Regions from separate parts of the Thauera sp. WH-2 genome, predicted to be linked through region 2. Evidence: predicted binding sites of a transcription regulator. Region 2 holds the regulator's gene; the other holds the start of a gene.
What was found. The regulator sigma-54, encoded in region 2, starts transcription at its own class of promoters, with help from an activator protein. The targets are predictions, from matches to a motif close to TGGCACGCTTNCTGCTNA.
Positions count from the first base shown of each region.

Region 1: the regulator sigma-54 is predicted to act here: its motif matches at 2,132-2,149, upstream of ACNKW1_RS04155 (PEP-CTERM sorting domain-containing protein).

Region 1 is NZ_JBLWFG010000001.1:868,848-874,114, reverse strand. It holds gene ACNKW1_RS04160 (ABC transporter permease) at 1-1,013, opposite strand, end outside; gene ACNKW1_RS04155 (PEP-CTERM sorting domain-containing protein) at 1,145-2,092, opposite strand; gene ACNKW1_RS04150 (ThiF family adenylyltransferase) at 2,356-3,219, shown strand; gene ACNKW1_RS04145 (THxN family PEP-CTERM protein) at 3,308-4,231, opposite strand; gene proB (glutamate 5-kinase) at 4,493-5,267, opposite strand, start outside.
Region 2 is NZ_JBLWFG010000003.1:11,131-16,397, forward strand. It holds gene recA (recombinase RecA) at 1-266, shown strand, start outside; gene ACNKW1_RS06595 (regulatory protein RecX) at 281-730, shown strand; gene lptB (LPS export ABC transporter ATP-binding protein) at 717-1,439, shown strand; gene ACNKW1_RS06605 (RNA polymerase factor sigma-54) at 1,461-2,918, shown strand; gene hpf (ribosome hibernation-promoting factor, HPF/YfiA family) at 2,936-3,259, shown strand; gene ptsN (PTS IIA-like nitrogen regulatory protein PtsN) at 3,400-3,885, shown strand; gene hprK (HPr(Ser) kinase/phosphatase) at 3,854-4,819, shown strand; gene ilvA (threonine ammonia-lyase, biosynthetic) at 5,016-5,267, shown strand, end outside.

The DNA of each region.
Region 1 (5,267 bases), on a different contig from region 2:
ACCACCAGGCCGATGGAGATGCCGACCAGCCCCAGAATCAGCCCCTCGAGCAGAAACTGGGTGCGGATGCCGCTGCGCCGGATGCCGAGCGCCATCAGGGTGCCGATTTCGCCCACACGTTCCATGACCATCATGGTCATGGTGTTCGAGATCGACAGCACGATGATCACGGCAATGATCACGTAGATCACGCCGACCTGCTTGGCGAACAGCGCCGCGGTCTTGTTGTAGAAGTCGGCCAGCTCGGTCCAGGGCACGATCTGCACCTCGGTCGCGGGCAGGCTGCGCGAGAGCTGGTCGAGCGCGGCCGGTACGGAGCCGACATCGTCCAGATACACCAGCCGGAGGTGTTCGCCCTCGGTGCGCATCAGCTCCCGCGCCAGCCCGATCGGCACACGCAGCGCCGCATCGTCGTAGGCCTGCGAGATGGACTCGAAGATGCCCACCACCTGTGCCTCCACGGCGCTGATGCCACCGCTCTCGGTGTTGGCGATCAGCACCAGCGAAGCGCCGATCTCCAGTCCCAGGTTCTGCGCCAATCCACGCCCCACGACTGCAGTGTTCGGTTCGCCCGGCGCCAGGTTGCGCCCCTGCGGAAAGCGCAGCCCCGATTGCATGCCTGCTTCCGCCTGCGGATCGACCCCCTCGCCGATGAAGGACAGCGTGACTTCACCCGAACTCGCCAGCCCCGCGAGCAGCAGGCGCGGCGCAGTGAACCGGTAGCCCTTCACCGCCTGCAGTGCAGCATGCTCGGCCTCGCCCTGCGGCGGCAGCAGATAGGCGTAGGGATCGGCGCGGCCGTTCTCCAGAAAGCCGGGCTTCATCAGCTGCAGATGCCCGAGCTGGGACTCGATCGTGTTGTCGCGTCCGAAGCGCAGGTTCCAGTCGATGAACCCCGCTGCCAGCACCATGGCGACTACGCCGAAGGCAATTGCCGTAAGGGCGGCGCGGCTGCGGTGGATCTGGCGGGTGATGTTGCGCCAGGCAGTACGTAATGTGTGCTGTTGGGTCACAAGCTCAAGGCCCCGTCCGAAGGCGATGCGGCGTAGATCGGCTCGCGTCAGCAGTATGCATCCTCTATTTGACGAAGACAAAAAAAACTGCAGCCCGTAGGCTGCAGTTCTGGACCCGTATGCTGCAGCGTTCAGGCCGCTTTGAAGCGTCGCGTCACGCCGATGCCAAGCAGGCCGGCGCCAATAAGCGCGAGCGACATGGGCTCGGGTACGTTGAAGACGATGCTGCCGTCCAGCGTGGTCTGCCGCATGTAGGAGGTTCGACCGTCACCGTAACCCACCGCCTGCACGCCGCCAAGGTTATCCGCCGGGGCGGTGCCATCAGCATTGATATTGGTATCGAGTTCCCACTGCACGGCGAGGTTCAGCGGTGCTGCGATGTTGTCCAGCCAGAGCTCGTAGAAGGTCTTGTTGCTGTCTGCATCAACAAAGAAATTGCGCTGGAACGCCGACGTTGTGTCATCCACACCGTCTTCAGTCCAGTCAAAGCTGACGTTGCCAAAGATCGTGTATTTGAACTGGTTGCCGACAACAGGCTGCGTCCCGAGAACGTTCAGTCGGGCGATCTGGGTTCTGGCGGTTGCAGTCGGATCCTCCGTGAAGAAGATGTCGAAGTAGCCGCCGCCGAACAGAGCACCGTCGACAACGTTGCCGGCGCCGAGCAGGTAGTAGTCATAGACGATACCAAAACGGCCACCAACCCCCCAGTCACTGGGATCGCCGCGGAACCCGTTGGTGTCCAGGGTGGTCCCCGTGACCTGGTTCAGCGTGTCGACGTTGCTCTGTCCCGGAGCCGCGTAACCGAAACCATTCGATCCAGCGACGGTGTTGAACCCGTAGCTGTTCATGATCGATGCAATGTTCGTGTCGATGACGGATACATTTACACCGGAAGTGTTCGGATCGCCAAGGTAGATCGAAGTGGCCAAGGTGCCCGAATAGCCCAATTCGGCAAGCTCGCTGGTCCGAGTCGAACCATTCCCGCCGAAGTCAAAACCGGAGTCGATATAGAACGGGCCCGCGTAGGCAGATGCAGAGAATGCGAGGGCGACTGCTGCGCCAAGAAGTGACTTTTTCATTTGTCCTCTCCAACGAGTCCAGGTGATGGTGAGAAGGTAAAAGCACACTCTGTGCCAGTAGGCATTTCATACCCGGGAGGGGTTCGTAAGTCCGCGAAAAATAAGGAGTATTTGTGTGCGTCTCGGTTCTTCTCGTTCTGCGAAGATCGTGTGGGATCGGGGGTGTGTAAAAAAAACCGACACTCTCAGCGCGTAGCGACTTCAGCATCTGCGGGCGCAAATGCGCATAATGCGTCCGAGAAACTCAACATTCGGGTGCTGCAATGAATGCTGGCTTCAGTTCCGTCTCTGCCTTCTCGCGAAACATCGGCTGGGTCTCGGCTGCTGAGCAGCTTGCGCTCGGCGGCGCTCGTATCGCCATCGCTGGCCTGGGCGGGGTCGGGGGCGCGCATCTGCTGACGCTTGCGCGGCTAGGGATCGGCGCCTTTCATATCTCGGACTTCGATCGTTTCGAGGTGCACAACTTCAACCGCCAGGCGGGCGCGTTCATGTCCACGCTCGATCAGCCCAAGGTCGAGGTGCTGGCGCGCATGGCGGCGGACATCAACCCCGAGGCGGACATCCGGACCTTTCCCGCGGGCGTCACCCAGGACAACGTGGACGCCTTTCTCAATGGGGTGGATGTCTATGTGGACGGGATCGACTTCTTCGCCATGGATGCGCGGCGCATGCTCTTTCGCGCTTGTGCGGAGCGGGGCATTCCGGCGCTGACGGCGGCGCCGCTGGGCATGGGCGTGGCGCTGCTGTACTTCAAGCCGGGCGGGATGAGCTTCGAGGAGTATTTCTGCCTCGAGGGGCAGAGCCGGCAGGAACAGTTTGCGCGCCTGATGGCGGGGCTCTCGCCGGCGATGCTGCAGCGGACCTATCTGGCGGCGCCGGAAGCGGTGAACTTTGGCGAGCAGCGCGGGCCGTCCACGGCGATGGCCTGCGATCTATGCGCGGGGGTGATGGGGACGGCGGTGCTCAAGGTGTTGTTGAAGCGTGGACCGCTGCGGCCGGCGCCCTGGGGCATGCACTTCGATGCCTACCGGCAGAAGCTGCGCTTCACCTGGCGTCCACTCGGCAATCGCAATCCGCTGCAGAAGCTGCTGCTGGCCTTCATCCGACCGCGCCTGCACATGAAGTGAGGCGCAACGAATAAGCCGCTCCGGAGAGCGGCTTATTTTGGGCCCGTTTTTTGGCTCGCGCGCCGGGTCTGAACGACCCGGTTGCGCCTCAGGAGGCCTTGCGACGACGCAGGCTGGCGCCAACGCCCAGCAGACCCATACCAAGCAGTGCAAGCGTGCCAGGCTCGGGCACCGGCAGCGGGCGGGCGCTGATCGCGAAACCGAAGCGCTCGGTGGTGCGACCACCCTCGGCGGTGCGGAAGCCGAAGCAGCCATTGGACAGGCCGAGTGCCGAGCACTCACCGTTCGTCAGGTTGCCGATGCCGATGCTGTCAACCGATCCATCCGAGTTCAGTGACAGCACGCTGACGAAATACGTGAAGCCATCGTAGTTGAAGAACTGGTTCACGATGCTCAGGTTCTGATAACCGAAGAGGTCGGGACAGCCACCCGGGTACGCTGCTGCCGAAGTGCCGTCGGCGCAGAGCCCGCCAACACCGCCTGCGTTCGGTGTTTCGCTGAACTTGAACACGAACTGCAGATCCGGACCTGGCTCGGTCGGGCCGCCGCTCGGCAGAACCGGCGTCAGGCTGAGTGTGTCCAGGATCGTTGCACCGGTGAGGGTGGCGAGGGTTGAACTCAGTGGATTGTTCCAGTGCGAGATCGAAATGCCCTTCGCGATTTCGCTGCCCGCAAGTGTTCCATCTTCGTCGGTGGTGACCAAGCCGGTGGCCGGGCCGCCGCCGGTGAGGGTTTCCGGGCTCTCGCTGAAGTCGCCGATGGTCAGCGCGCTGCGCGTTCCGCCGGTGAAACTGCCACCCGTCGTGCCCCAGGAGAGCTCCGATGCAAGTTCGGTGGTCGTGCCGCCACCGCTATCCCAGGTCGCAGAGCCCGCCACGAAGACCGCATTGGTCGAGTAGGACCACTGCGTCACCATCGCGGCGCTCGCGCTGCCGGCGAAGGCGCCCAAGGCGGCGACCAGAGCGATGGCCACCGGCTTCATCGTGCGTTTGGTGATTGTGTTCGCTTTCATTTTCCTTCTCCTTCGCGGAACGGATGCCTGTGCAATCCTTGCGAAGGACAAAGCATTTCGCGTGCCAGGGTCTTCTTGTGCTCGCTCGATTTCTTTTTTCTTTTCTGGATATAAAGCGTAAGTCTATGAAATGAATGGGAAAAAAGATGCAATAAGCAAGAGGGTCATTGCTCTGATGACGTATGTGTTTCTGATTTTCGGCGTCGAAATCGGGTGAGTGTCAAAAATTCCGACACTCCGAGCGGGGCAAGAGGGCGTGGCTCACACCATGTTGTCGCGGTGGATCAGCTCGGGCTCGTCGATGTAGCCGAGGAGCTTTTCGATCTCGGCGGTGGGCTTGCGTGCGATACGGCGGCATTCCGAAGCCGAGTAGTTCACCAGTCCGCGTGCCACCTCCTCGCCGGTGAGGGTCCGGCAGGCGACCGCCGCGCCGCGCTTGAAGTCGCCGCGCACCTCGATGACGCCGACCGGGAGCAGGCTCTTGCCGCCCTTGAGCGCGGCGACGGCGCCATCATCGATGACGAGGTCACCTGCCAGCTGCAGGTGGTCCGCGATCCACTGCTTGCGCGCCTGTAGTGGCGTGCTGCTGGCGTAGAGCAGGGTGCCCAGCGCCTCGCCCGCGGCCAGGCGCAGCAGCGGGTCACTCTCGCGGCCGCTGGCGATGCAGGTGTGCGCGCCGCTGCGGGCGGCGCGCTGGGCGGCGCGGATCTTGGTGATCATGCCGCCGCGGCTGATGCCGGTGCCGGCGCCACCGGCCATGGCCTCGTACTGGCGGTCTTCGGCGCGGCCTTCGTGGATGAGCGTGGCGGCGGGGTCGCGGCGTGGGTCGGCAGTGTACAGGCCTTGCTGGTCGGTGAGGATGATCAATGCATCCGCTTCGATCAGGTTGGCGACCAGGGCGCCGAGGGTGTCGTTGTCACCGAACTTGATCTCGTCGGTGACTACGGTGTCGTTCTCGTTGATGATCGGCACCACGCCGAGCTGCAGCAGGGTGGTGAGGGTGCTGCGGGCGTTGAGGTAGCGGGTGCGGTCGGCG
Region 2 (5,267 bases):
AAGCGCACTTCGACATCCTCTACGGCGAGGGCATCTCACGCGAGGGCGAGATCATCGACCTCGGCGTGGAGCGCAAGATCGTCGACAAGTCCGGCGCCTGGTACGCATACAACGGCGACAAGATCGGCCAGGGCAAGGACAACTCGCGCGAGTTCCTGCGCAACAATCCCGCGCTCGCACGCGAGATCGAGAACAAGGTCCGCGCCGCGGTCGGCCTGCCCGAGATGGCGCCTGCCAGCCCGGCTTCCGCCCCTGCCGAGGCCTGAGCGGAGCCGCGCACATGGGCGAGCCGAGCCTGCGCGAGCGCGCGCTTCGCCACCTCGCCCGCCGCGACCACTCGCGTGCCGAGTTGGCGCGCAAGCTCGCCTCGCATGGCGAGCACGACGAGATCCAGGCCGTGATCGCGCGCATGGGCGAACTCGGCCTGCAGTCCGACAGCCGCTATGCCGAAGTCTTCGTGCGCAGCAAGTCGGCCCGCTTCGGCGAGACACGGCTGCGCAGGGAGCTCACACTGCGCGGAATCGACCGTGATCTGATCGACGCTGCGCTCGCGACCGAGTGCGTAGAATCGGAGCTCGACCGTGCTCGCAGCGTGCTGCGCGGCCGATTTTCCACGCCGCCCACCGAAACCCGTGAATGGGCCCGCCAGGCGCGCTTCCTGCAAACCCGGGGTTTTGCACCCGAACTGATCCGCAAGCTGCTGAAAGAGCCCCACGATGAGTCTGCTTAAGGTCGCCGGACTGCAAAAGCGCTACAAGGCGCGCACCGTGGTGCACGACGTTGGCTTCGAGGTCGGCTCGGGCGAGGTCGTCGGCCTGCTCGGACCCAACGGCGCAGGCAAGACCACCTGCTTCTACATGATCGTCGGCCTCGTGCGCGCGGACGGCGGGCAGATCACCCTGGACGGGAAGGATCTGACCCATCTGCCGATCCACGCCCGCGCACGCCTGGGCCTTTCCTACCTCCCGCAGGAGATGAGCGTCTTCCGCAAGCTCACCGTGGCCGAGAACATCCAGGCGGTGCTCGAGCTGCAGGGGCTGGACAAGCGCAAGGTCGGCGAGCGGCTCGAAGAGCTGCTGATCGAACTCGGCATCCACCACCTGCGCGACAGCACCGCGATCTCGCTGTCGGGCGGCGAGCGCCGCCGCTGCGAGATCGCCCGGGCGCTGGCCACCGATCCGCGCCTGATCCTGCTCGACGAACCCTTCGCCGGCGTGGACCCGATCGCGGTCATCGACATCCAGAAGATCATCCGCTTCCTGAAGGAGCGCGGCATCGGCGTGCTGATCACCGACCACAACGTACGCGAGACGCTCGGTATCTGCGATCGCGCCTACATCATCAGCGAAGGCCGTGTGCTCGCCAGTGGCGCACCGACCGAGATCATCGAGAACGAGCAGGTGCGCCAGGTCTACCTTGGCGAGCACTTCCGGCTCTGACTGCGCGCCCCTGCTCACGCCATGAAGCCCAGCCTCCAGCTCAAGCTCTCGCAGCACCTCACACTGACGCCGCAACTGCAGCAGTCGATCAAGCTGCTGCAGCTATCGACGATCGAGCTGAATCAGGAGATCGAGCGCTTCCTGCTGGAAAACCCGATGCTCGAGCGCGAGGAGGGCGAAGGCGAGTTCCTGCCCGCCGCCGCAAGCACGCCCAGCGAACAATCCCACCAGGAAGCACCGCAGGGCGAAGGCCCCGCCGAATCCGGCAGCGAGGCTCTGCAGCACGAAGGCGGAGAGGGCAGCAGCGAGGATGAGAGCATCGACTGGTCCAGCGTGGGCACCGGGGCCTCCAGCCGCAGCGAGGACGATGAGGACATCGATTATCAAGAGTTTCAGGCCGCCGGCATCTCGCTGCGCGACCACCTCGATCAGCAGATCGCCCTGTCGCCGCTGTCGGATCACGACCGCGCGCTGGTGCGATTCATCGTCGAGGCGCTGGACGATGACGGCTATCTGCACCAGCCGCTTGAGGAACTACTCGAACTGCTGCCGCCCGAATCGGGCATCGAACTCGAAGACCTGAGCATTGCCCTGCACCATGTGCAGAACCTCGAACCAGCGGGCATCGGCGCGCGCTCGCCGCAGGAATGTCTCGCGCTGCAGTTGCGCACACTGCCAGAGTGCGCGACGCGAGCACTCGCCCTCGAGGTCGCCACCAAGCACCTGGAACTGCTCGCCGAACGCAACTTCGCCAAACTGAAGAAGCTCACTGGCTCGGACGACGAAGCGCTGCGCGCGGCGCACGCACTGATCTGCAGCCTCGACCCGCACCCCGGCTCGCGCTATTCCACCAGCGAGACACGCTATGTGCTGCCCGACGTGGTCGTACGCAAGGTGCGCGGGCGCTGGTCGGTCAGTCTCAACCAGGACGCCATGCCGCGCCTGCGCATCAACCGCCTGTACGCCAGCCTGCTGCAGCAGAACCGCGGCCAGGGCGGCGGACTGGGCGGCCAGTTGCAGGAGGCACGCTGGCTGATCCGCAACGTGCAGCAACGCTTCGACACCATCCTCCGCGTTTCCCAGGCCATCGTTGACCAGCAGCGGCAGTTCTTCGATCATGGCCCTGTGGCCATGCGCCCGCTCACGCTGCGGGAGATCGCCGACCAGCTTGAACTGCACGAGTCGACCATTTCGCGCGTGACCACGCAAAAGTACATGGCGACACCGCGCGGCGTGTTCGAGCTCAAGTATTTCTTCGGCAGTCATGTCGCCACCGACACCGGTGGGGCGGCCTCTTCCACGGCGATTCGCGCGCTGATTCGCCAGTTGGTGGAAGCCGAAGACAGCAAGAAACCGCTGTCCGACGCCAAGATTGCCGAGATTCTAGGCCAGCAGGGTATCGTGGTCGCACGGCGCACCATCGCCAAGTATCGCGAATCCCTCAATATCCCGCCGGTCAGCATGCGCAAATCCATCTGACAACCACAGGAGTCACCATGAATCTCAACATCACCGGGCATCATGTCGAAGTTACCCCGGCCATCCGCGACTACGTCACCTCCAAGCTCGATCGCGTCATCCGCCACTTCGACAACGTCACCAGCGTTGCGGTAATCCTCTCCGTCGAGAAGCTCAAGCAGAAGGCCGAAGTGACCCTGCACGTGCGCGGCAAGGACATCTTCGTTGAAAGCGACGATGCCGACCTGTACGCCGCCATCGACTCGATGACCGACAAGCTCGACCGCCAGGTGCAGAAATACAAGCAGAAGATGGCCGAGCACAACCACGAGTCGCTGAAGCACCAGACCCCCGAGGACTGAGCCTTTCGTTACAGCCCCATGACCGGGGCGCGGTTGTGGTTATAATGCGCGCGTTTTGACGACGCCTGCGGCGCCCGCCCCGGAACGACAGTCGCCCCGGCGACCTGGAAGACCGGGGCGTCGTGTTTGCACACCTGCGAATGAGCCTGATATCCCAACTCCTGCCACTTCCCAATGTGGTGGTCGACCTCGACGCCAGCAGCAAGAAGCGCGTCTTCGAGCAGGCCGGCCTGCTTTTCGAGAACAACCAGGGCATCGGTCGCAGCACCGTTTTCGACAGCCTGTTCACCCGCGAACGCCTGGGCTCCACCGGCCTCGGGCAGGGCATCGCGATCCCGCACGGCCGCATCAAGGGCCTCAAGGATGCAGCGGGCGCCTTCCTGCGCCTGGCCACGCCAGTCCAGTTCGATGCGCCGGACGGCCGCCCGGTCAGCATGCTGTTCGTACTGCTCGTGCCCGAACAGGCCAACGAGACACACCTGCAGTTGCTCTCCGAACTTGCGCAGATGTTCAGCGATCGCGCATTCCGCGAAGCGCTGCTGAATGCGCCGGATGCGGCACACATCCACCAGATGTTCATGAACTGGGGCGCCCATGCGGCAGACCAGCCTGACCCGGCTGTATGAGACCCATCGCGACAGTCTCAGCCTGATCCACGTCAGCGGGCCGCTCGAGGCCCGCCTCAGCGTGGGCGAAGAGCGCATCTGGCCGGCTGATCTGGTCGGCCACCTCAATCTGATCCACCCCACCCGACTGCAGGTGCTCGGCAGCGCCGAACTGGCCTGGGCGCAACGCCACTCCAACGAGAAGGTCGCTCACCATCTCAACGAGATCCTGTCGGCGCACCCGCCAGCCATCATCGTCGCCGACGGCTGCGAGGTGCCCAACATCCTGCACGGCATCTGCGAGGCCCACGACGTAGCGCTGTTCACCGCGCGCCACCCTTCGGCGGGCGTGATCGACCAGCTCCGCCTCTATCTCTCGCGCGAGCTCGCCGAGAAGGTCTCGCTCCATGGCGTGTTCATGGATGTGTTGGGGCTCGGCGTGCTGATCACCGGCGACTCGGGGGCCGGCAAATCCGAGCTCGGCCTGGAGCTCATCTCACGCGGCCACGGCCTCGTCGCGGACGACGTGGTCGAATTCTCGCGCATCGCGCCCACTGTACTCGAGGGGCGAAGCCCCGAGATGCTGCAGGATTTCATCGAGGTACGTGGTCTGGGGCTCCTCGACATCCGCACGATCTTCGGCGAGACCGCCTGCCGCCGCAAGATGCGCCTGCGCCTGATTTGCCACCTCGACCGCCGCCAGCCCGGTCCGGGAGATCCGAGCCGTCTTCCGCTACAGCAGGAGACCCAGGACATTCTCGGCGTGAAGATCGCCCGCGTCGTGCTCCCGGTGGCCGCCGGGCGCAACCTCGCCGTGCTGCTCGAAGCTGCGGTTCGCTCCACCATCCTGCGCCTGCGCGGCATCGACTCCACGCAGGAGTTCATCGAGCGCCAGTCGCGCGCGCTCCGAGCGAGTGAGGACGACATCCGGAGCGCCGGGGGCGGATATCCATGAGCGGCTGCGTGGCACAGGCCAACGGTCCGGCTCGCCTTCACGGTCGCCATCACCGTTAGTCGCCAACTCCTCGCGCGTCCATACGCGCAAACGCTTGGGCATACCCCTGCCCCGAACGCTTGCCCAGCATGCACTTGCCGCCGGCGGCACGCGACTGTTACGCTCGGCCGCTTTGCAGCAGCGCACCGGCACCGCCATGAACACCCCCAACGATTACCTCGAACGCATCCTCAACGCACGGGTGTACGACGTCGCCGTCGAAACGCCGCTTGAGCTCGCGAGCAATCTGTCCGCGCGCGCGCACAACCGCATTTTCCTCAAGCGTGAGGACATGCAGCCGGTATTCAGCTTCAAGATCCGCGGCGCCTACAACAAGATGGCGAACCTCTCGCCGCAGGCGCTGAAACGTGGCGTGATCTGCGCTTCGGCCGGCAACCACGCGCAAGGC